Regions from separate parts of the Saccharophagus degradans 2-40 genome, predicted to be linked through region 1. Evidence: predicted binding sites of a transcription regulator. Region 1 holds the regulator's gene; each other region holds the start of a gene.

What was found. The regulator sigma-54, encoded in region 1, starts transcription at its own class of promoters, with help from an activator protein. The targets are predictions, from matches to a motif close to TGGCACANNNNTTGCNNT.
Region 2: the regulator sigma-54 is predicted to act here: its motif matches at 1,125-1,142, upstream of flgB (flagellar basal body rod protein FlgB).
Region 3: the regulator sigma-54 is predicted to act here: its motif matches at 4,667-4,684, upstream of SDE_RS10710 (PEP-CTERM sorting domain-containing protein).
Region 4: the regulator sigma-54 is predicted to act here: its motif matches at 2,784-2,801, upstream of SDE_RS12030 (PRC-barrel domain-containing protein).

What each region holds. Positions count from the first base shown of each region.
Region 1 is NC_007912.1:4,051,790-4,057,782, reverse strand. Features, by position in the region: gene mgtE (magnesium transporter) at 1-26, opposite strand, end outside; gene SDE_RS16660 (HPr family phosphocarrier protein) at 166-435, opposite strand; gene rapZ (RNase adapter RapZ) at 442-1,314, opposite strand; gene ptsN (PTS IIA-like nitrogen regulatory protein PtsN) at 1,467-1,919, opposite strand; gene SDE_RS16645 (RNA polymerase factor sigma-54) at 2,088-3,611, opposite strand; gene lptB (LPS export ABC transporter ATP-binding protein) at 3,825-4,550, opposite strand; gene lptA (lipopolysaccharide transport periplasmic protein LptA) at 4,565-5,104, opposite strand; gene lptC (LPS export ABC transporter periplasmic protein LptC) at 5,091-5,681, opposite strand; gene SDE_RS16625 (KdsC family phosphatase) at 5,747-5,993, opposite strand, start outside.
Region 2 is NC_007912.1:2,811,512-2,817,504, reverse strand. Features, by position in the region: gene SDE_RS11590 (CheR family methyltransferase) at 36-893, shown strand; gene flgB (flagellar basal body rod protein FlgB) at 1,206-1,610, shown strand; gene flgC (flagellar basal body rod protein FlgC) at 1,638-2,072, shown strand; gene SDE_RS11575 (flagellar hook assembly protein FlgD) at 2,131-2,847, shown strand; gene SDE_RS11570 (flagellar hook-basal body complex protein) at 2,887-5,301, shown strand; gene flgF (flagellar basal-body rod protein FlgF) at 5,475-5,993, shown strand, end outside.
Region 3 is NC_007912.1:2,567,773-2,573,765, reverse strand. Features, by position in the region: gene SDE_RS10730 (tryptophan synthase alpha chain) at 1-1,933, shown strand, start outside; gene SDE_RS10725 (hypothetical protein) at 1,923-2,816, shown strand; gene lepB (signal peptidase I) at 2,854-3,579, opposite strand; gene SDE_RS10715 (PEP-CTERM sorting domain-containing protein) at 3,817-4,467, shown strand; gene SDE_RS10710 (PEP-CTERM sorting domain-containing protein) at 4,729-5,370, shown strand; gene SDE_RS10705 (helix-turn-helix domain-containing protein) at 5,758-5,993, shown strand, end outside.
Region 4 is NC_007912.1:2,924,110-2,930,102, reverse strand. Features, by position in the region: gene SDE_RS12055 (pectate lyase) at 1-40, shown strand, start outside; gene SDE_RS12050 (hypothetical protein) at 252-704, shown strand; gene SDE_RS12045 (hypothetical protein) at 739-1,242, shown strand; gene SDE_RS12040 (GNAT family N-acetyltransferase) at 1,353-1,811, shown strand; gene SDE_RS12035 (hypothetical protein) at 1,826-2,407, shown strand; gene SDE_RS12030 (PRC-barrel domain-containing protein) at 2,844-3,197, shown strand; gene SDE_RS22865 (hypothetical protein) at 3,262-3,432, shown strand; gene SDE_RS12025 (alpha/beta hydrolase family protein) at 3,571-4,554, opposite strand; gene SDE_RS12020 (Lrp/AsnC family transcriptional regulator) at 4,808-5,278, opposite strand; gene leuA (2-isopropylmalate synthase) at 5,630-5,993, shown strand, end outside.

The sequences.
Region 1 (5,993 bases):
AAGTCTTCGGATGCCGATTGCTGCATATTTTCTTGTCTCTTTTCCCCGGCCGCGTCAGCACGCAGGGGGACATACTACTTGTAGGTGTTGGTGGTTCTTGCGCAAGCGCTCCGCTCGCTAATAGCGGCGGTACTTGCGATATCGGCGCGGGTAGAGCGGTGAGTGTTATTCCGGCTCGTCGAAGCGGTTGTTAATTAACTCTAGAAGGGCATCCATTGCTTCTTCTTCGTCTGAGCCTTCAGTTGTGATAGCTATTTGGCTACCAATTCCCGCGGCCAGAAGCATCAGCGACATAATACTTTTGCCATCGATACTTTTCTCGCCTAGTTTAACCGTTATTTTGCATTGAAAACGAGTGGCTAAATTGGCGAACTTGGATGCGGCCCGTGCGTGCAGGCCTAACTTGTTAATGATTTCTGTTTCGCGATACTGCATAGGGTCTTAAGCGCCTGGTTTTTGTTCTAGTTGGCGGTGCCGTGTTTGTACATTAGCATAACCTTTCTTTAGCTCAGCCGCTAATCGTTCAGCTAAATATACCGACCGGTGCATGCCACCGGTGCAGCCAATGGCAACAGTTAGGTAACTGCGGTTATTGGCCTGAAACGACGGTGCCCACTTTTGAACGAATGCGCAAATATCATCAAACATGTCATCCACTTCCTGTTGTGAATTCAGAAACTCGATAACCCCCGCCTCTAAACCTGATTGAGAGCGCAATTCGGGGCTCCAGTAGGGGTTGGGTAAGCAGCGCACATCGAAAATAAAGTCGGCATCAACCGGCACGCCGTATTTAAAGCCAAACGACTTGAACATAATGGCCATGCCTTTGCTTTCTTCCCCTACCACCAAGCGCTTAATGGTGCTGCGCAATTCGTGCAAGGACATATGGCTAGTATCAACGGTAATGTCTGCAGCCGCCGCCACCGGTTCTAAAATTACTTTTTCTTTTGCAATGGCTTCGTTTAGACCAGTGTTTTGGTCTGAAAGGGGGTGCTTGCGTCGAGTTTCGCTGAAGCGTTTAAGTAGCACTTCGCGCGAGGTATCTAAGTACACAACCAGGCACTCCGCATTGGCGGGCAAGTTGTCTTTAATAAGAGATTCGATTTGGCTTAAATCGCTGTTTAGGTTGCGCGCATCTATGCCAATTGCAAATTTGTGTTTACTGGCATGGGGTGCATCACCAATTTGCTCTATTAGCGCGGGTAGAAGTTTTACGGGTAAGTTGTCAATACAGGTAAAGCCTTCATCCTCGAGCAAGTGCAGCGCGGAGGTTTTGCCTGAACCGGATCGTCCACTGATAACTAACAATCGCATAGCTGTGACCTTTGTATCCCAGTGTGTGAGTGGAGTATTGACGAATACCTTTACATTTACACTACCAATAAAGGGTAGCAGTAAATTTGTGTAAGGAGAGTCAAAACGGTGCGTTTGCGCAGCGTATATACCGTGAGTATAGATGGTTTATCTTAGCAGGCCGACACAGCCGCGTTAAACAATTGCGCGTCGGAAGTGGCGTTGCGTAAACCCTTAACAAATTCTGGTTTTTGCAGTTTCTCTGCAAGGCTAGCCAAGGTGGCTAAGTGTTCGCTGTTGGCGTCTTCTGGTACTACCATTGCGAATATTACATCTACCGGTTTGTTGTCGATCGAATCAAAGTCGACGGGTTCTTCAAGGGTGATGCAAGCGCAAAAAGTTTCGCCGCCAGTTGCAAAGCGGCAGTGGGGGATAGCTATACCATCGCCTATGCCGGTAGAGCCTAAGCGCTCTCGCCCAATGAGGCTTTGGAACAGGCTGTCTTCGCTCAAGTCTTCTACAGAGTGAGAGAAAATTTGTGCAAGCTGTTCGAGCACACGTTTTTTGCTGCCACCAACTATTTTCGAGCGGGTGCAATCTAAGGTTAGGATAGTTTCAACTAGCATACTTCTGTCTAGAATCGTTGGGGCAAGTAGGTCACTCAGTGCTTGCGCACCGGGCCTGGCCAGGCTTTTGTTTGCAGATTTAAGGCGACTAGGTCGCTCGGCGCGAATTGTAACAGCATTCCCCCTGCCACGTGCAGTGTAAAGGGCGGAGGAATGCTAAAAAAACACTTAAACCAAGCGTTTTCTTTCGTTTGATGGTGGGATATTAAGGGACTCGCGATATTTGGCTATGGTGCGGCGCGCTACCTTAATACCTTGCTCGGCTAAGATGTCGGTTATTTTGGAGTCGCTAAGCGGTTTGCGTGCATTTTCTGCGGCTACCAGCTTTTTGATTATTGCGCGAATGGCAGTGGAAGAGCACTCACCGCCGGAATCCGTTGCAACATGGCTAGAAAAAAAGTACTTCAACTCAAAAATACCTTGCGGAGTGTGCATGTATTTTTGCGTGGTAACACGTGAAATGGTTGATTCGTGCATCTCGACGGTTTCTGCTACATCGTGCAGTACCATTGGGCGCATGGCTTCAGGGCCCTGGTCTAAGAAGCCCTGCTGTTTTTCGACTATACAGGTGGCAACCTTTAAAAGTGTTTCGTTGCGGCTCTGCAGGCTTTTTAGAAACCAGCGCGCCTCTTGCAGGTTATCGCGTAAAAAGGTGTTGTCGGCGCTGGTATCGGCGCGTTTTACCAAGGATGCATAACCCGAGTTAATACGCAGCTTAGGGGCGATTTCAGGGTTGAGTCGCACAGTCCAGCGGTCGTTTTCTTTAGATACAAAAACGTCGGGAATCACATATTCGGTCGAGTCGCTGCCGATGGATTCGCCTGGCCGCGGGTTGAGCCCTTGAATAACGGCAATGGCTGCCTGTAAGTCTTGCTCTTTTACTTTCAGCTTACGCATAAGCTGTTTGAAATCGCGCGCGGCCAGTACATCTAAGTACTGATCAACAATATTCTTGGCTAGTTTTAGCTCGGGGCTGGTTTGATCCAGTTCAAACTGGTTAAGTTGAATAAGCAGACATTCGCGCACGTTTTGACTGGCAACACCGGGTGGGTCAAATTGTTGTACACGGTGCAGTACGGCGAGTACTTCGTCGAGCTCTAGCTCTTCGTCGTGGGCTGCAAGCCCCGAAAATATTTCTTCAGCTGTTTGGCAAAGCATGCCGCTGGGTTCAACGGCATCAATAATGGCCTCTGCGATCTCTTTATCGCGGTCAGACATTGGCGTGAGGTTGAGCTGCCAGCTGAGGTGATCCTGCAGGGATTCGGAATTGCCGCGGCGAGATTCGTAATCGGGGTCGTCTTCATCGTTGCGGGCTAAGCCGGTAGCAGGGCCTGAGGTTTGGTAGATGTCATCCCAGTTGGTGTCTACGGCCAAGTCTTTTGGAATGTCGTCATTCCATTCCAGCTCACCGCTGTTGTCGGTGGTTTCGTAGCTGTCTTCTACTTTTTCCGCTGCGGGTTTTTCTTCTGTCGTGCTCGCAGTTTTCGCTTCAGCGTTATCGTCGCTGCTGGCCTCTACGTCGCCGCCATCAAAGTCATCTTCAGAGGCTTCCAGCATAGGGTTGCTGTCTAGCGCTTCTTGAATTTCGTGTTGCAGGTCAAGGGTCGACAATTGTAGAAGGCGAATGGCCTGCTGCAATTGCGGGGTCATGGTAAGTTGTTGACCAAGCTTTAGCTGTAGGGATTGCTTCATATAATCTGGCCGAACACGGCGGTTAATCGGGCTGGGTGAAAATTAACGTTAACCTAAGTTTAGCCGTCAGCAGGACTACAAGCAATGATTTTCCCTGATTTTATAAGCAAGGTTTATGCCGTTAGGTGATAAGCGAGGGGATTTGTTGCACGAGAGCGAGACGCCCGAGATACGAGCGTTGATTCTAAGAGTGTAGCTCATTGCGGTAAAGAGCTAGAGGGTAAAATGTTGCCCCAAATAAACTTCGCGTACTTTTTTGTTATTAAGTACGGTGGCCGCATCGCCTTCGGCAATAATGTGGCCTTCCGATACTATATAGGCTTTTTCACATATATCCAGCGTTTCGCGCACATTGTGGTCGGTAATAAGTACGCCAATACCGCGTGCTTTAAGGTGGCGGATAATATCTTTGATGTCGCTCACCGATATGGGGTCTACCCCTGCAAAGGGTTCGTCTAGCAGAATAAATGCTGGGTCTGTGGCCAGTGCGCGCGCTATTTCTACACGACGGCGTTCGCCGCCAGAAAGCGCCATGCCCAAGCTGTTTTTAATATGGTTGATATGAAATTCACCTAGCAGGCGCTCGAGCTGTTCGAGGCGCTGTTTGCGATTAAGGTCGCTGCGTGTCTCTAAAATGGCGAGAATATTTTCGCTTACAGTTAGCTTGCGAAACACAGAGGCTTCCTGCGGCAGGTAGCCTAGTCCAGCGCGTGCACGACCATGCATCGGCAGGCGGCTCACATCTTTGCCGTTAATATGTACGCTGCCTTTATCGGCTTGCACAATGCCTGCAATCATGTAGAAACAGGTGGTTTTACCTGCGCCGTTTGGGCCTAGCAGCCCCACAACTTGGCCGTCCTCCACGCTCATGGATACATCTATAACGACTTTGCGGCCTTTGTAGCTTTTGGCTAAGTGGAGTGCTTCTAACTTTGGCATAGTTGCTGGTGCGCTTATTCTTGGTTGCTGAGGGTTTTGGCTGGAATAACAAGGCGAACGCGTCGTTTCTCGCCTTCTTCTATGTCGCTACCGGCTTTTACGAGGGATTTTTTCACGTCGTAGTCAATGCGGTTGCCGCTTAGGCTGGTGCCGCCATCTTGCACCAGTGAGGCGTTGTTTAGCAGGGTTAGGGTTTCCTGCTCGATATGATATTCAAGGCGTTTGGCGCGCGCTTGTACGGGTTCTTGGTTGGCGCGGGGCACTTGGCTGTAATGAGCCGGTTCCCCGGTGGCGATAACGTGAGTGAGTTTGTTTTTGTTGTAATGCAAAATCACTTTGTCTGCGGTTATCCGCATGCTGCCCTGCTCAATAATTACGTTGCCGTAAAGCGTGGTGGTGCCGCTTTTATCGTCTAGTTCGAGCTTGTCTGCATCTGTGCTAAGCGGTTGCGAGCGGTCACTAGGCAGCGCCTGTGCTGGGTTGGCAGCAAGTGCGGCAAGCAGCCCTGCGCGTAAACATAGCTGCGCTATACGGCTTAATTTAGATTGGGTCATGCGTGCCTCTTACTTTACCTAGCAGGGTGATTTTGCGTTCTGCGAGGTCGGCAACCATGCCGACTCCTGTCATTTCTCCCCTTGGGGAGTTGATTTTAACAGTCTCTTCAGTCTGTGCGACTTTTTCGTGCGGCAATATTAATAATTTATTTGTCGTTAGTTGGGTGTAGGTGCCGCTTTCATTCTTTTGTCGTATTACAACGTCTTCCCACAGCTCTATAGATTGACCGTCGCCAAGCAGCTTGCCTTTTTTAGCTTCTACTCGCCACGGTTGCTCGCCCTGAAAGATTGTAAGCACTGGTAGGTCGATAAGAGTGTACACGCGATTTTCGTCTTCGGGCGCTTGATCTTCCGTAAGCTGGTAGTGCTCTAGGCGCGAGGCCACAAACTCGTAATCGAGCGTGCCGTCGTTGGCGAAGTGCCGCGTAGAGGCGTGGTGAGCAATGGCATAAGGGTATATTTTGGCTGCTTTTTTATCTTGCCCGCTACCCAAAAGCTGTTCTGGTGAGTCGCCATAAAACAGCAGCCCAATAACAAGGGTGACAACAAAGGCAATGTAGAGGCCGTTTTTTAACATGAGCTGTCTGCGTATTTAAGTGAAGCTACCATAGCGCTTAGGCATAGCTTAGGTATAGCTTAGGGCTAAAGGTATTGGCTAAGGGTTTGGTCAAAAGTGTTTTGGGCGCGCATAATAAAATCACAGGCATCGCGCACGGCACCATCGCCGCCGCGGCGTTCACTGCGCCAGTGGGCGCGCTCTGCAACGGCGCTAACTGCATTGTTGACGGTTAGTGCAAGGCCTACCTTGGTCATTACCAGTAGGTCTGGGTAGTCGTCACCCATATAGGCAATATGCTCTAATTCGCAGGGAAACTCCTTAAGTATTTCT
Region 2 (5,993 bases), 1.2 Mb from region 1:
ATTCAGTGCGGTTGTACGACAAATAAGATGAGAATATGGTGACCTCAGTATCAGGAATGGAAAGTGGCGCAGCGCTGGATGCCGAAGCATTTGAGGCATTTAGAATTTTTTTGCAGGAAGCTGCAGGAATTGACTTAGGTAGTAATAAGCAGTACTTGGTGGCTACGCGTATTCGACGTATTTTAATTGATTACAAGCTAGACTCACTCATTGAGCTAGTGCTAACCATTAAACAGCCTAGTCAGCGTGAATTACGCCAAAAGGTTATCGATGCAATGACCACAAACGAGACTTTTTGGTTTCGTGATATTTACCCTTACGATTACCTGCAAAGTACCTTGCTGCCCGAATGGTTTAAAAATAAGCCCAATGGGCGCATGCGCATTTGGTCATCTGCTTGTTCTTCAGGGCAGGAGCCATATTCTATTAGCATAGTTCTAGAAGAGTTTAGTAAGCGCAACTTTGGCAAACGTATTAATGCCGAAATTGTTGCCACCGACCTTTCTACCGAGATTATGGCGCAGGCGAAAAGTGCAGAGTACGATAGACTATCCGTTTCACGGGGGCTATCGTCCGAGAGATTAAGGGAAAACTTTGAAGAAATTGAAAAGGAAAAATGGCGTGTAAAGCCAAGCATAAAAAGCAGAATTACTTTTAGACCCCAAAACCTAAAAGACTCCTACGTTATGCTTGGAAAGTTCGATATTGTTTTTTGTCGGAATGTACTAATTTATTTTTCTAGTGAATTAAAGCAAGACATCATTAAGCGTATACACGCCACAATGGTCCCTGGCGGCTATTTATTCTTAGGCTCTTCAGAAAGCCTAGGCGAATCTGCAAAGCTATTTGACATGGTTCACTGTAGCCCTGGAGTGGTGTATAGAGCTAAATAGCAGTTACCTAGCCGGCATATTTTTAATAAATTCTTTTCTTTGGCCGCTACCAGCAGATGTTGGTTGCGGCTTTCTTTTTTGTACCCCTAAAACCTTTCAGGTAAAGCTTGTCTGCCAAGCGGAAACTCATTGCCGTTACCTCGAGTTTTACCTCCAATATTTTGCCTTTCTACAAGCGAAAATATAAAAATAGCTAGTTAATTCAATAAGTTAGTTGATATGTGATTAAGTTGGCATAAGCGTTGCTCTATTCCACGTGTACACAAAGTAATAGTTAATTGCGTTACATCAAAATAGGGTAGGTAATCACACATGGCCATTTCATTTGATAAAGCACTGGGAATTTACGAATCCGCGCTTTCTCTACGTTCTGAGCGTGCTGGCGTGTTGGCGAATAACCTCGCAAACGTGAATACCCCCGGATATAAAGCGCGCGATATCGATTTTCAGCAAGCATTGAAAGATTCAATGGGACAGGGAATAGGCGGCAAAGCGGCTAAAACTACCCACGCGGCGCACTTTGGAGCGGCAGAAAATAACCGCTTTAGCGGTGAACCTTTGTACCGTTCTCCCTCGCAGCCCTCTGTAGACGGCAATACCGTTGAAGAACAAAAAGAGCATGCGGAATACATGAAAAACACATTGGAGTTTCAAGCGGCGTTTACTGTACTTAACAGTAAATTCAAAGGCTTAACTAAAGCGATACGCGGCGAATAACCCCCAATTAACTAGGTGGATTTGAAAATGAGTTTATCAGGCATATTTGACACAGCGGGCTCCGGTATGAATGCACAGAGCGTTCGCCTTAATACCACAGCAAGCAACATTGCAAACGCAGAAACCGCAAGCTCTAGCGCAGATACCGTATACCGAGGCCGCCACCCAGTTTTTGCCACTGTGCAAGCAGGGTATATGCAAGGCCAAGTAGGCGCCTTGGATGATGAGCAAGAAATGGGCGTGCAGGTAATGGGTATTGTTGAAAGTGATGCACCTTTGCAAAGGCGTTATGAGCCAGGCCACCCGCAGGCGGATGAAGAAGGTTATGTGCACTATCCAAACGTTAATATCGTAGAAGAAATGGCCAATATGATTTCTGCTTCGCGCTCGTTCCAAATGAATGTAGAGGTTATGAATTCTGCCAAGCAAATGGTGCAACGCGTTTTACAGCTTGGCCAATAATTAAATCGCATTAGCTAGTAACACCAAAACACAATATTCACGCTAAGAGGGTAAAGCAATGACGGAAATCGCAGCTACAGGCAATAGCTTTTTGAGCGATATGTCGATTGCCAAAAAGAATCCAACAGAGCCGCAATCCAATGAATTGGGCCAGAGTGCATTTTTGGAATTAATGATCACCCAATTAGAAAATCAAGACCCGCTTAGCCCGCAAGAAAACTCTGAATTTATCGCGCAATTAGCGCAGTTTAGTTCGGTAGAAAGCTTAGATAAGCTCAATAATAACTTTGATAGTTTTGCCAATTCATTTGTCGCCAACCAAGCGTTGCAAGCTTCCACTTTGGTTGGCCGCTCGGTAACAGTGCCCTCCGATAGAACTGAATTAAAAGCAGGCGGTGTAGTAAGTGCTAGTGTGGATGTGCCCAGTAGCAGTGGCGATATATTAGTAAATATTTCTACCGAGGGCGGCTCGCTTGTGGACCAAATTTCACTGGGCGTTCGACCTGCCGGTGAGTTAGTCATGCGCTGGGATGGCAATCAAATGGAAGTGAATGGCGAGCTGCTAGATTGGCAAACATCACAAGAAAACGGCATACCACCGGGCACTTATCGGTTTGATGTAAGCACGCGGGTAGATGGTGAAGAAGTAAAACTTGGCACTGCACTTAGTGCCAATGTAAACAGCGTTACTGTGGGCACCAATGGCGGCCTAACTCTGAACCTAGCCGGTATTGGCGCTGTTGGCCTAGATGATATTAAACAATTTAACGAATAAGTCGCTCATAATTTTACGAGAAGTAAGTAGGAGAAAGTTATGCCTTTCGATACAGCCTTAAGCGGTATTCGCGCCGCCTCCAGTGACCTGTCTGTAACAGGTAATAATATCGCTAACGCGTCTACCACTGGTTTTAAAGCATCGCGCGCGGAATTTGGCGATGTATATGCTACCTCGGTGCTGGGTGCCGGTGTGAATGCGATAGGTAGCGGTGTGCAAGTCCAGGAAGTTGCGCAGCGTTTTAGTCAGGGCAACGTAGGTTTTACCGAAAACGAGCTGGATCTTGCTATTAACGGTAATGGTTTTTTTGTTGTGAGCCAGCAAGGGGAAACACTCTACACTCGAGCAGGTAGTTTTGGGTTAGATGACGAAGGCTATGTGGTAAATAACACGGGTGCAGTTTTGCAAGGCTTTTCGGCCGATGGAGCGGGTAATATAGGCGGTATTCAAGGTGATATTAGAATACAAACCAGCAACCTTGCGCCAAGACAAACGACAGGTGTCGAGTCGTTGTTAAATTTAGATTCTACCGAGCCGGTATTGCAGACTATTGGCGCGGAGTTTTCTACGGCGGGTACTGCAGTTGGTGTTACGCAGATAGGGCGTCAAACCGCTGAAAAATCAACTCTATTGATGGATGCAATTACGTTCCCTATCCAAAACTTAGATACTAACCCAATTATTTTCGATATTACTCTTGCTGGGCCAACAGTTGGTAATAATGGCACGGTTACTATTAACTTAGATTCTATAGATTTCTCTACATCGATAGACGACCTAACCGAACTACAGCAAATAGTTTCGTCAATTAATTCGCAACTATATTCGCCAAACGGCGGAGCGGACCCCATCGATGTAGTAGCTTCAGTTGGCACCGATGGATTGGGTAACCCGGCTATTTTGTTTGAATCTATATACGAGGGTGAGCTTACCGATATTTCCATTTCAATCGATCCAGCGAGCGACCCAGGTAACGTAGCGGCATTGGGTTTAGATGATACGAACGTGGGTACGACGGGTATTCCCTCCGTTTCTAATGGTTACCCCTTGCAAACAGTCGATATTGTAGGTCCTGATGGCAATATCGTGCCATTTTCTATTCCCGCAGGCGCCGAAGCAGCTTCTACTGCATCGCGATTAAATGAGCTGCCTGGCATTTCAGCTACTGCACGGTCTGAGGCTACTCTTTCGGGGTTTACAAATGCCAGTGGTAATATTGTTGTTTCCGTTAACGACATAGCCTTAGTTGTTGATGATTTAGCAGATTTAGAAGCGGAAATTAACGCGCTTTCTACCAGTTCTCTCGCGGGTATTACAGCAACAGTAAATGCTGCTGGTACGGCCATTACTGTCACGTCGGCGGTTGGTAAAGATTTGAAATTTGCCGTTAGTGGCGGTGCGGGGGATGCAATTACCGTGCAGGGCTCCACTTTATCGGCCGCGCAAACTATTACAGCCGGTGGCAATGGTGATACCGATGCTATTGTTGTTGGTGGTGCAATAGATATGGTTTTGGAAGAGGGATACTCACTAGAGAACGCAGTGCCCCAGCTTACAGGTATATTCCAACCTTTTACCGCGAATGAGTTTACCCCCATAGTTATCAATGCGTTTGATCCCACAGATCAGTCTACCTATAACAGCGCTACCTCGATGACTATTTACGATAGTTTGGGTAACTCGCACGTTATGACCCAGTATTTTGTTAAACAAGATTACGATGCAACAGACCCAACCTCTGTGCCCAACCATTGGGTAATGTACGCACGTATTGATGATGCCGATGTGGGCGACCCCGATACAACTTTGCCACCGCCTGCTAATACGCAGCCTACACTGGCAAGTTACGATGTGTATTTTAACGAGGATGGTTCGCTCAATACTTTATTAACTTCCGATATGCTTATCTCAAACTGGACGCCAGTGGATGCAGATGGCAACCCTAATGGTGCCTTGGGGCCTCAGAATATTTTGGCTGGCGGTACTCAAACTGTTGTTGAGCCACCTACAAGCTCAAACTTCGTGATCTCGCTTGAGGGTACCACGCAGTTTGGCTCAGAGTTTTCTGTAAACGATATTAGCCAAAACGGGTTTTCTACTGGCCGCTTATCGGGGCTAAATATTGCCGATAACGGGACGATCTTTGCCCGTTTTACCAACGGCCAATCGTTAAGGTTGGGGCAAGTTGTGCTAGCAGACTTTTCTAATCAGCAGGGTTTGCAGCCAACCGGTAATACCATGTGGGCAGAAACATTTGAGTCAGGTTCACCGAATGTGGGTACTCCAGGTAGTGCGGCATTAGGTGCGGTACAAGCAGGAGCGTTAGAAGAATCTAATGTAGACCTCTCTGAACAGCTGGTTAACCTTATTATTGCGCAGCGCAATTTCCAAGCCAGCGCAAAAACCATCGAAACGGCCGATGCCGTAACCCAAACAATTATTAACTTAAGATAATTCAATCTATAGTTTTTAATCGCTAATCACTAGTAACTTCACTAGTGATTAGCGGCTACTCATTAGCAATTACTCCCTTCCTTTTTCAATTCAAAATATTGGCATCCATCTTGCTCTATTACTACTAGATCGCTAGTAGTTCGTAAATTTGACGTTTTTCCAACGGAGCAAATATGGATAAGGCCTTATACATCGCCATGACCGGAGCAAAGCACAACATGCTTGCTCAAACTGCTCATGCCAACAATTTGGCTAACGTAAACACTACTGGGTTTAAAGCAGATTTCGCGCAAGCGCGTAGCATGCCTATTTATTACGGTGAAGGTGAACCCACACGCGCTTACGCATTAACAGAAAACCCAGGTACAAATTTTTCGCAAGGCGCGCTGGTAGAAACAGGGCGTGAGCTGGATATTGCCGTAGAGCGAGAAGGGTTCATAGCCGTGCAAGCACCAGATGGCACCGAGGCATTCACCCGCGCTGGGTCTTTACACATTGATAGTGTAGGTATTTTGCGTACCGGCAATGGCTTGCCGGTGTTAGGCAATGGTGGGCCAATAGCCTTACCGCCAGCAGAAAAAATAGAAATGGCAGCCGATGGCACCATTACGCTAATTCCCCTTGGTGAAGGTAAAGAAGCCACAGTACAAGCCGACAGGGTCAAACTTGTTAACCCTGATGTGAATACGTTA
Region 3 (5,993 bases), 1.5 Mb from region 1:
TTTTGAAGCGATAGCTGCATCCACTTTAGCTGCAGGTATTGTATCTGGTGCTCCTGAATTTGACCTGTCATTTATGGAGGATGACTACGAAGACGGTACGTTTAGATACGCGGTCCTGCAGTCTGATGCCATATTCCCCAGAGCCTATGCTTATGACATTAGTTTTTGGACCATTATCGATATTGCTTCAGCGTTAATAGGTCTAGATAGTCTGCAGGTTATTTGGACCCAGGTTGGTAATATGCTTGCAGGAAGAGATGTAGATGTCGTGTCCTTCTCTGTAGCAATTCTAGATGTACTGTCACTATTCCCTCCAGCTGCACCACTTAAGGCTGTAACTGTACCTGCAAAATTGGCGATTAAACTCCTTAAACTGGGTAACAACAAGGCCGTTAAATACCTAGGCGGAGTAATGAAAAAGATGTTCCAAAAGGCCAAAGGGAGAGATTTCACTTTGGTTTACCAAGGAATCGCCTTCTTTATTATTGTGGCAGATATGGCTTTAGATGAAGAAGCTAGGGCAGGGATAACTGAAGTTGCCAAAATGATAAATTCAACGGACGATTTTTTAGATATCCTTGACTTCTTTTCGCTGGCCGATGATGAAATTTCACTTGAAGCGGCAGCAATCCATAACCAGGGTGAGTATTATTCTTTATTCCCCAGCGCCTATGCTTCTGTTGCTAGCGGGGCTGGGGTGGCTATAGGTAAAACCCTTAAGGAAATCGCTCCAGTACTGGCTAAGTCAGGAAAAGAGGCGCCCAAAACTCTGGGGGAATTGGGTAGGGTTTTAAAGGAAACTGATAAAGCTTTTTTAAAGAATATTAGCTTTGATAAAAATTTCTTAACTGGAATACTTAGCAACTTTAAGGCTGTAGGTGTTTCAAAGATTAGAGGTTTTCTTCTTAATAACCGGCAGCGTGTTGGCCCGATCACATTAACAGCTATTATCGCCTATTTGGAAACAGAGCTGGAGGCGGGGAGATTCTTAAATGCGGAGGCCATTCCCAACGATGAGGATAGGCAGCGCTCTATTGAAGAATTAAGAAAGCTTTATGTTACTGCTTTACCAGGTGTTGCAGCGGGGGAGAAAGCTTATGGGAATTTTGTGGCTAAGGCTTTTGGTGCTCAGTTTCAGCTTTTACAGCTGGGTATTTTGCACGGTATGGCTGAGTCTGTGTCTATAACGGATTTAAATCCCAATCGAATTGTAGGCATCGAGGTGGATAGAAAAGTACTAATTTTCGAGCTTGAAGAAGATCTAAGAGAAATAAAGTCTATGGCTCGAGCTGACCGAGTGTATTCTAATCTTAATGCTTTTAGGATCTTTACTCGAGAAATAGATATTCTGACTGGAACTCGAGATTCTAATGAGATTTGGCGGGAAATGAAGTCTTATAAAGGGATTGGTACTAGTAAAACAGGTAATTCACCTGTTAAGTATAATGGCTCTGTTACTCCTTGGAAATGGAATCAGGGTAAGGGTGATGTGGACAGTGAGACAGGCGATGGCAAGAAGAAGAACGGAACTGTTCACAGGCAGCTTACTCTTGATCGGGTGGCAAAAGGTACTTTTGCTGCTATGGGGAAAAAAGAACTTACGTCTAAAAACCTCAATCTTTACGGTGTAACTATAAATGTACAAGAAGTTTTCTGGCATTTCCATGACTTTAAAACCAAAACAACAGAAAACCCTGCTTTGAGTGAGATAATAGACCAGTTTACAAAGCCTCCGGTGGGGGTAAGTACATTTTATACGAAACGTCAAAATCCATATTTGGCAAAAATTGATAGTGATACGTTTATTTTAGGTAACTTAGACTTATTTATCACTTCATCAAAGACAGAGCTTGAAGAGGCGATAAAGGCAGAGATCAAAGATAAAATTGATAATATTGAGGAGGAAGTCATTGGAGCCGTCGTTGAAAATTAAATTGGAAGCAGATATTACTTGGTTAAAAAGCAGAGAAGCTCTTTGGGTTGTATACGAAAAAACGTATTCGAACGGGCCTGAAAGTGGTGATATTGATCTTATTGATGCTCGTAAAAAATGGTTTTTGGAGGGCGATTTAAATCCACTTGTTCAACTTGCTGTAGAGAGAGGGGATGAAAATGGCGAATTAAGTATGTCTTTAGTACTAAATCTTTGCCCTGCTCAGAGCGTGGAGCAGCATAGTGAGTTCCTTAAGAGGTTCTGCTTATTTTTGTCTAGAAAAAAAATAGGTTGGTGGGCTGATGGCGTTGAGGATAAAAATAGAGAAGCAATACAAACCTTTAGTAATATATTCTCCGGAGCTCAGAATTCAGATCAGGCCAATATATATGAGTATTATTTTGAAAAATTAATTCCCGTTGATGGAGAGGTAACTTTTCCATTTTCACTTGGTGACGACAATTGGGTACCTTCGTTCAGGGTTAATGTCCCGTCCTATGTACGAAAAATGCTTTATTCTATGTGGCGTTATCTATACGGTCGGAATTCACATAAGGCTTTTTCACATGTAAGGTTAGCGTTATCCTTTGTAAGACAAAATGTTGCCTCCATTGATGCAAAGGTTTTCGATGTGGATTACTTGGATGAAGATTACTATTCTGAATCTGGTGAGTATGTAAATTGTGTTGGGCAGGAATGCATGCGGGAAATTCTTGCAAGATTAAATGGTTATAATATTTGGCCGAGCGACGGAGATGAGTGTAAGTGTTACGATCTTGAGTTTGAGGCTGAGCTGAAAAAAGTGTTCGAAAATGCAAGCATGCCTCCTGCGTATTACCAATTGCTTGATTTTATTCACGAACACAAAGAAGATTGTGTTTAACTTGGCTCTTTGCTGTTGATTTTATCTCGCATGTGGCTTATTGCACTATTGATTCCCTTGGCGTAGGTGTTGCTTTTTTGAATTGTTTGGTTAGTCTGTTTTTTAAAATTCTGTCTGATGTGTAAAAGTTGAACCAAACGAAATCCACTTTACCTATTAGATTATTAGAGCTAACCCACCCAAAGCTTCTGCTGTCTATACTGCGTAAAGCGTTGTCACCCTCGACAAATAGCTCGAACTCGGCATTAGCACTTGATTGCTGGGTTCGAGTTATACGTTTAACTAATATTGGCTTGTTATTTCCACCTTTAAAAACTATTACATCGCCAACATGAGGTGGATTGGTTTTATAGTGCCATGTATCAACTAATACAATATCGCCCGGCATAAGCGTGGGCTGCATAGAGACAGAGGGTATATGGTAAAAAGCAAACCCAAAGATATGCGCTTTATAAGTGTGGCTACCAACAATAATCACTAGGTTTACAGCTGTAAGTACAAAAAAATGCGTAAGTGCTTTTACGTTTGCGACTGTATTTATATGTTTTAGTGCGTTTAAAAAAGTAAATAGATGAATTAAGGCTAAACCTATAAGTAGTAGGCATAGCCCGTATCTGAAGGTAATTAAACGTGTAATACACAGCAATATAACCCAAGCCAAGCCAAGTAAAGGCACTAAACTGCCTGCCCAGTACCTGTTGGCAAACATTGGGCCTGCGCCGGGAACGATTAAGCTTAGAAATATTTTTATTGTAGTTAACATTTTGTTGTTTATATTTGCTTAGGTATTTTCTCTGTGAAAAAGAAAAAGCTTTGCCGAAAATTGGTAGATTTGGGTCAGCTGGATAAATTCTAAATGGCTTTAAATTCAACAATCGGTTATATTATGCGCACTTTATAGAATCTAAACGAAGTGCCAAACTATTGGCAGCAAGGTTGTACTAATTGTAACCGAAAACTGGCACAGACCAGTACAAGTAACCCATTTTGGACCATATTTATGCGATTTAAATTTTTAGTTAGTTCTGTGCTTGCGTTTGGCTTGGCTAGCGGTGCACATGCAGGCTTAATTAATGGCGACTTCGAAGACGGACTTAACGGTTGGGAGGCCTACGATGATGTTGCCGAAAATGGTGGGGTAGCAATCATAGGGGACAACGCAGCATATGGTGCAAGCACGCTGTTTCAGGCCAGCAATACAGGTGCAGGCGTTGTAAACTTCGAATTCGATTTTTTGGCTGATATTTCTGATGATATCTCATCAAGTCATTTCTCAGATTTTTTCGCAAGCTCCTTGTATTTTACTGACGATATATCAACTTTTGATCTATTCGGTGGCTATGATGACGTTCAATGGATGTTTGATGTAGATGCCTATGGTGAAATCGTTTATGAAGGTTCAGTTACAGACAGTGCTGTTGGGACAGGCTGGAGACACTTTAGTTTTGAATTTGTGAGTAGCTATGACTATGTCGTAACGGTGTTCGATATCTTTGATATTAATGGTAATGTTGATTCTACATTCCAAATAGATAACGTTTCGTTATCCGCAGTAATAGCTAGCGTGCCAGAACCCTCTAGCTTGGTACTATTCCTTTCGCTTTTAGGGTTTGCCGGTCTAGTTAGAGTGCGTGCTTTAAACACCAAATAAAGCCCATAGCCGTAAAAAAATATTAAAAAGCTCTGCTTTTAAAGCAGGGCTTTTTTTGTAGCTGCATATTCGTGTTTTTGCGATATTAAAACGTTTCCGTTTAACCTCAAGCCCTGTGCCTGTCGGGTTTATTTACACATCAACAGCCCGTAAAACCTTATGTATACGTAAGTTGTTGTTATATAAAGCTAATTTTTATTGGCATGCAAATTGCTTTAGCGGCACTAGTATTAACTTTTTTATTTTCTAAGGAATGTGTAAATGAGCTATTTAAAGAGCGTTGCTTTAACAGTAATGGCGCTTACTTTTTCAGCGGTTTCTAATGCAAATCTGCTAGTAAATGGTGATTTTGAGGATGATGTGGGCCTTACTGGCTCTCGCTGGGGTGTTTATAGCAGCATCAATGGCTGGCAGACCTATTCTGGCCCTGGTATTGAAATTCAGCGTAATACTATTGTGGCTGCACAAAGTGGCAATCAATACGTAGAGTTGGATTCGCATACAGGTACAGATACTAACTCGGTAATGTACCAAGCGATTGATAGCTTATCTGTTGGTGCTAGCTACGAGCTTAGCTTTTGGTACCATGCTCGCACTAACAACGGTGCCGCAAACGATAACGGTATAGAAGTGCTGTGGGGCGATAGCTTGCCTGGCGCGACTGTTTTAGATTTGGAAGGTTATTCACGTAACAGCAATCTTGGCTGGATGAACTTTAGCCTAGATTTAGTTGCAACAGCAGAAACTATGTTTTTGTCTTTTGGCGCAACGGGTTTAGATAATACTCTAGGCGGCTTTATCGATAACGTAAGTCTTACTGCTGTACCAGAGCCGGGCACTTTAGCGTTGTTTGCTATTGGCGCTGCAGGCCTCTTAGTTGGTCGTCGCCGCTTACAGAGCTAATTGTTCTAGGTGCATGTAATACAGAAGCCGGCTTTTATGCCGGCTTTTTTATGCCCAATTGATGCGCAGTTTAGTTTACGTCGTTACAACATTACTTCTCTTACTTTCCATTCCTTTTCTTTTCTTACCCACACCACACATGCTGCACCTTTCTATAAAAGCACTTTCTTTCTGAATTTAGCGTGGTTAGCCCGTATAAAACTTAAATAGCGCTGGGGTGGAAGCCCTAAATACAGCGGTGTCAAATGCTTACTGCCTGCTAGTTCTTACCCATTTGTATAAATCCCTTGCTTTAATTCAATAGTGTTGCCAGTATTGTGTACATATAAATACTCAAATACTGCTAAAATGTATATATAAGTGTACATTTTAGGGTAGAGGGAAGGCATGCCTAGAGACGATTACCTAAGTGGAATTAGCGCAGAAGCGCTTAATTTACACGCTATATTTGCACAAAACATCAAAGAAGCGCGCAAAGCCCGCGGTTGGAGCCAAATAGAAGCTGCAGAGCGGTGTTTACTGTCGCGTGGCGCATACCGCGCAGTTGAAAATGGCGAGCTTGGTACAGCTATAGGAGTGTATTGGTTGGTGTTAGATACCTTCGGCCTGATAGACGGCGTAGC
Region 4 (5,993 bases), 1.1 Mb from region 1:
ATTGAGAAAAATACCAAACCTGTGTAGTGGCATGATGTAATAAATAGATGCTCTTACATGCAAGGCTAGAAACGGACCATTGTGCTACTGAGAGTGTACGGATTATGGAAATTTTGTGTTTGAAATAGGGCCTTATATTGGGTTTGTTTTACTCGCAATTACGCTTTAAGTTTTTGTGGAATAGTGTCCTTTATTGTCGATTGCAATAATTTTTATAGAGGCTTTTTACTTACCGCATAGGGGTTAGTTAAATGATTAAGATTATTCTGCTTATTTTTCTCTTTATATCAGCTTCGGCGTCCTCGCAGGTTTTATCAACGCAATTGGTAGACAGTTGGGGGTATGAAACAGTTCATAATACCAATTACTTGGACAGTTACTGTATAGGGTCTAAAGAGCCTGTTGACTGGCGATACCAAAGTATCCGCTCAAAGAACACGAGTGTAGAAATAGGGGATGCTTATTATAGGTATACGCTCGGTAGAGAGGTGTTTGCCACAGTTACTGATGCCGAGCGGCGTGTAATGGCAATCAATAACCCCAAAAATAGAAACTCGAAACAATCCAAGATGTGTGATATTCGAAAAGCCTTTCGGGATGGGAATGTGGTGTATTTTATACATACAGATGTGGGTGCTTTTCGTTCGGAAATGCATCGGCTATACGGTATGTTAATTGAGGCTAAGCAGCGCCGAGCGGATTAGGTGCCCACAACTTCTGATAGGTGTAATGTAAGTTATGAGTCTTGAACAGGAAATACTCAATTGGGATGGTAAATCTTCGGCTGACATAAGCGAAATTTACAGCCACTACAGTTGCGATAGTGATTTTACTATAACTCTCGTAGATTTTTGTAAACCTAAAGATTTACAGAAGGGCGCTACCTGGCTATTGAAAAAACATCTTGAACGAAATCATCGCTTAAGTACGGCTCAAATAGCGACTATTTACCAACTAGTTTCTAATTTAAATGGCTGGGAGGCAAAGCTGCACATATTGCAAAGTATGGCTTACATGCCTGTTGGTGAGAAGGAGAAGCAGGGGGTTGAAGTGTTTTTACGAAACTGCCTAATTAGCGATAATAAGTTTGTCCGAGCTTGGGCGTATAACGGTTTTTATGAGCTTGCACTTCAATACCCAGCGTATAAAACCGAAGTGAAAAAGTTTTTAGACATGGCGATGAAGGATGAAGCCGCATCGGTTAAGGCTAGAGTTCGAAATATATTGAAGCGCGGTTTTTGAGGCACGAGCGCTTTTACCTTTAAAGGCAGATCTAAAATTTGTATAGTTTTGTTGAAACTGGATAGTGGCAAATTTGGTATAAAAGATATTCTATATCAGAGGGGTAGGGCGTGGAGCTTCATCAAGTTGTTGGTGATTTAGTAAAAACATACATGAATTTGGCGCAAGCCTACGAAGCAGAATTCTCATTACTTACTGGCAAGCTACCAGGTAAGGATGGGGCGTACTCCCTTGATACGCTTTTAGATGAGGTTCATATCGGGTATTTGGCGTTTGAAGGTGATAACCCTATAGCTTTCGCGAATATATACCAAAGTGAAAATACATACGAAATATGCGAGTTTTACGTTGTTCCTGCTGCAAGAAAAAGAAAGCTAGGCTCGAAATTTATAGCCAGTATTTGGAAGTCTCATCCTGGCAGCTGGGAAGTAAAACAAATACAAGGCGCAGATTATGCGGTAAACTTTTGGCGCAGCGCCCTTACTTCTGAAGGGATTTTATATTCTGAGTGTGAATATGACGATACATACTGGGGAAAGGTAAATCGCCAAGTATTTGATGTTAGGTAGGGCGGGTAAGTCTAATGAATGATGTAACTACACAGCTCTCTGCAACAAGTTGGGATCATCTTTATTTTTATGGTTTAACTAAATCTCCGTTAAGTGAGGTAGGGTTAAATCAAAATATGGTACAAGCGTTAATAGGAATGGTGGGCGCTACAGCATCAGTGAGTACTGGTGCACTTATCAACCCTAAATATATGCTTAATCAGAAAGGTACTACACCTTGGTTAGCAATGTATGCCCTAGTTACTATGAAACAACCTGAGCTGCTAGATGAAGTATTTAATGGCGCGGCTGCCGCTTTTGTCCCAAATCAAGCTATAGAGCCTATATTTATAGATCATATTAATTGGCCAAGTGACATGTTGGCTAACTACGATATTGAGCTAGAAGGCTTTAATATTTTTATTTTACCTTTCATGGTGCCCAATACCTCCCGCTATAACCTAACGCTTTCGCAATCTATGAAAGCTCCTGATGGTAGTTTAGAAATATTTGGTGCTGGAAAGTTCGACGAAAATAAGCCCGAAGATGTGCTGGCTAGTATTCAAGACGCTTTAGTATTTATTAAAATGCATCGGCAGGATGTTTGGGGTAAGTAATCTCAATTTCTATTCGACCGGTCGAACTATTACCTTTTTCTGTTGGTGGGTAAACTTATGCTATGCCGTTATAAGTTCACATAAAAGTAATCTACCGCTAGGCCTCCAAAAAAATCAATTACCGCGCGGTAAATTTAGGCGCTTGTAAAGCGCGTACACTGCTTGTCGAAACTACTGCTGTCTACTCCTGACTAGAAGTGGTTTCTAAGTGTTGGCACTTCCTTTCTCGACATGTTTAACCGTCCGCTTTGTCTTCAATAACGTTCTGTGTGAAATTTACAAAGAACTTTGTAAATAATTCGGTAATTTTGTGCGCTGCACCTATGTTTTAGCGCATTTTTTACACTAATTGTCGTGTTTCTCCCTGTTTTTAAGTTGGCACAGCCGTTGCTAAATAACAATTGCCGTTCACTAAATATTTATTGAGGATTGTAATATGACAATTTTAAACAAAAGCTATCAACCCGTTCTTTCTGCTGGCAGTCTTGTTGGTGACAAAGTGATGAATGTAAATGGTGATGATCTAGGTAAAATTGAAGAGCTTATGTTCGATGTTGACACCGGTCGTATTGAATACGCTGTGCTTTCTTTCGGTGGTTTTTTAGGCTTGGGGGATAAGTACTTTGCGATTCCTTGGAGTGCAATGGAAGTGAATTTGGCAGAGAAATGTATGGTGCTTAACATTCCGAAAGAACGTTTAAAAAACGCAAAAGGTTTCGATAAAGATAACTGGCCAAATATGGCGGATCATACGTGGGCGGCAGAGCTTCGCAATCAGTACGGTTTATAAGCCTGAATACGCCGACTAGGCAAATCTGGTCGGCATTCCAACTAGATATTTAAAGGAGTTAATCATGGAAAATTTCGAATTAAATCAGCAAGAATTAACCTACGTAGCAGGATTGGGAACAGTTGGCTTAGTAGATGACATTGATGCGCTAGAAAGTTCTGATAGTTATCGCATGCAAGAGCGGCCAGCCAAATCTCATTGGTGGGATGATGTGGTTGTTAAGATTACCTATTAATGCAAAAGAGCATTAATAAAAAGGTAGTTCATTTTTTAGTCGTATATTTTAAAGATGTAGAAGCAGTTCGCACGTTACAGGCTTCTCTGTGTTATTGAATCACTGGCGGTACGAACAACCAGCCAGTGATTTTACTTCTTAGTTCGAGCCGTTTTTAACGTGTTGATCGAACCACTGTAATATTGCTTGATGAAATTCTTTCTTGTTCTCTTTATTTTTTATGCTGTGGCCCGCATTGGGGAAGAGCATAAGTTTATGGGGAATGCCTTCCTGCTTCAATTTTTCTGCCATATTGATAGAGTTCTCTGGCTGTACCTTGTTATCCTCTTCGCCGTGCATGAGTAAAACAGCCATATGCTTAGGCAATTTCTCTGGCCATTTTTGAGCTGATCTGTGAGTGAGTTCTGCTTCGCGATTTTGATAGTAGTTGGGTATCCACCTAGAAAGTACATTGTCCTCCATAATTGGGCGATAGGGGATTTCTTTGAATAAGTCGGTTGGGCCGCCAATTGTAACCAATGCGCGGATGCGATTTGTGTGTGTGGCTGCCAAGTAACCCATCATGGCGCCGCGGCTACCGCCTAGCATGCCTATGCGGCTACTATCGGCTTGTGGCATGGAGTCGATAATAGGCAGCAAGGCTAATACGTCGTTAACATCCTTCCCTCCAAACTCATCTGCTAAATAATTTTCTTGTGGCTTTTTACCTTCTCGTGCGCCACGGTACTGCGATGCAATTACAATATAGCCTGCATTTGCTAGAGGTAAAAACTGCGATACGATAAATTTAAAGGGCACCACACCACTTAAGGCATTACCGCCACGGTTTACAATAATGACTGGCCGTTTGGTTGTGTCTGCCGTTTTACTGTAAAGGTACACTCCACGCACGGCGTGCCCGTCTACATTGTAGGTAAACCATTGGCATTCAAACTTAGCTTGTATTTTGGTTAGCTTTGTTAGCTTATTCGGGTCGGTAGGGGCTGGGTCTTTGGAGAATGGAAAGTCGTAACACGAAACCTTTGTTTCTTCAATCGAGCTAAAAGTATTGTGGCTTGGTGTAGACATATGACTGCATGCCGTTAATAGGCTTAGTGCCGTAAGTATAAAAATTTGCTTCATTAGCTGGCCCTTCCTGTTATGCCGCTAGGCTCATATAGTATTTACAAAGTGCGCTGCAGCTTATCAGAGGCTTATACCTTGGGCTAGGCCTTAGCGTGTTGGGGTATGTTGCATAAGATATGCACGAATTTTTATATGATTTGATGGCTGCAAAACGGTAATAGCTAAGTTATTGGGGGTAGGTTTTGTTCGCACAATTTTAGGTTTATATAAGCACCACAGCGAAGAGGTGCCCTCAGCTTAATAGCCCCAATTACCCTATGGGCAGCACCCCTGTATTCACGGGGGTTTTTAATACAAACGATGAGTGCACTCCGCTAACGCCTTCGATGGTTGTGAGTGTATGCAGTAAAAAATGCTGGTAGGCATCCATATCTTTCACTATTACCTTCATTAAATAATCCGCAGATTGGCCCGCTATCAGGTGGCATTCCAATACTTCTGGGTGCAGGGCTATTTTGCGTTCGAAGTTTTCAAACCGCTCGGGGGTGTGTTTATCCATACCTACCTGAATAAACGCAATAAGCGTTAGGCCGAGTTTGCGCGCGTTTAGGTGGGCTCGGTAGCCTGCTATTAGGCCTAGCTCCTCTAAGTGGCGTACACGGCGTAAACAGGGGGATGGGGAGAGGTTAATTCTATCGGCTAATTCTTGATTGGATAGCCTGCCATCTTTTTGCAGTATGTCGAGTATCATTCGGTCGTACTTATCGAGTTCTGTGGTCATATGGCACCTAATGGCAATAATATTTCAATAATAGTTCTATATTGGGCATAAAATAGCACAAATAAATGTATTTGTGGTTTTTTGGCAATAATCTGCTGCGCCTTCTTACGTATACTAATTCCATGTTGATGCACGCGGTGTTGCAAACCAAGGTGAGGTGAAAGCCTACCTACTTAAGCCCTTACAAGGGGCTGCAACACAGGGGTTACCCATCCCTTAGTAGCAAGCACGCTACACAAGCACTCGCCTCACAAGGGCAAGCAAATTTAAGGCTTAAACAGAGCCTGTGATTGTGCCACCGCTTTGCATCCTTACTTTGTAGTTAGTTAATTCTTATTTGGAGCCTTTCCCATGCTTGCTCAGCCAGCGCAAAAATACCGTCCATTTAAAGGTGCACAGTTAGCCGATCGTCAATGGCCAAACCGCACTATAGAAAAACCGCCCATTTGGATGAGCACGGATTTGCGTGATGGTAATCAGGCGCTTATCGACCCCATGTCGGTGGAAACCAAGCTTACGTTTTTTAAAGAAATTGTCGCTATGAATTTTAAGGAGATCGAAATTGGGTTTCCTTCTGCATCCGATACCGATTTTCAGTTTACGCGCAGGCTTATTGACGAAGGGCACATTCCTGAAGATGTGACCATAGAGGTGCTTGTACAAGCGCGTAAAGAATTAATAGAGCGCACCGTAGAAAGTGTGCGCGGTGCAAAGC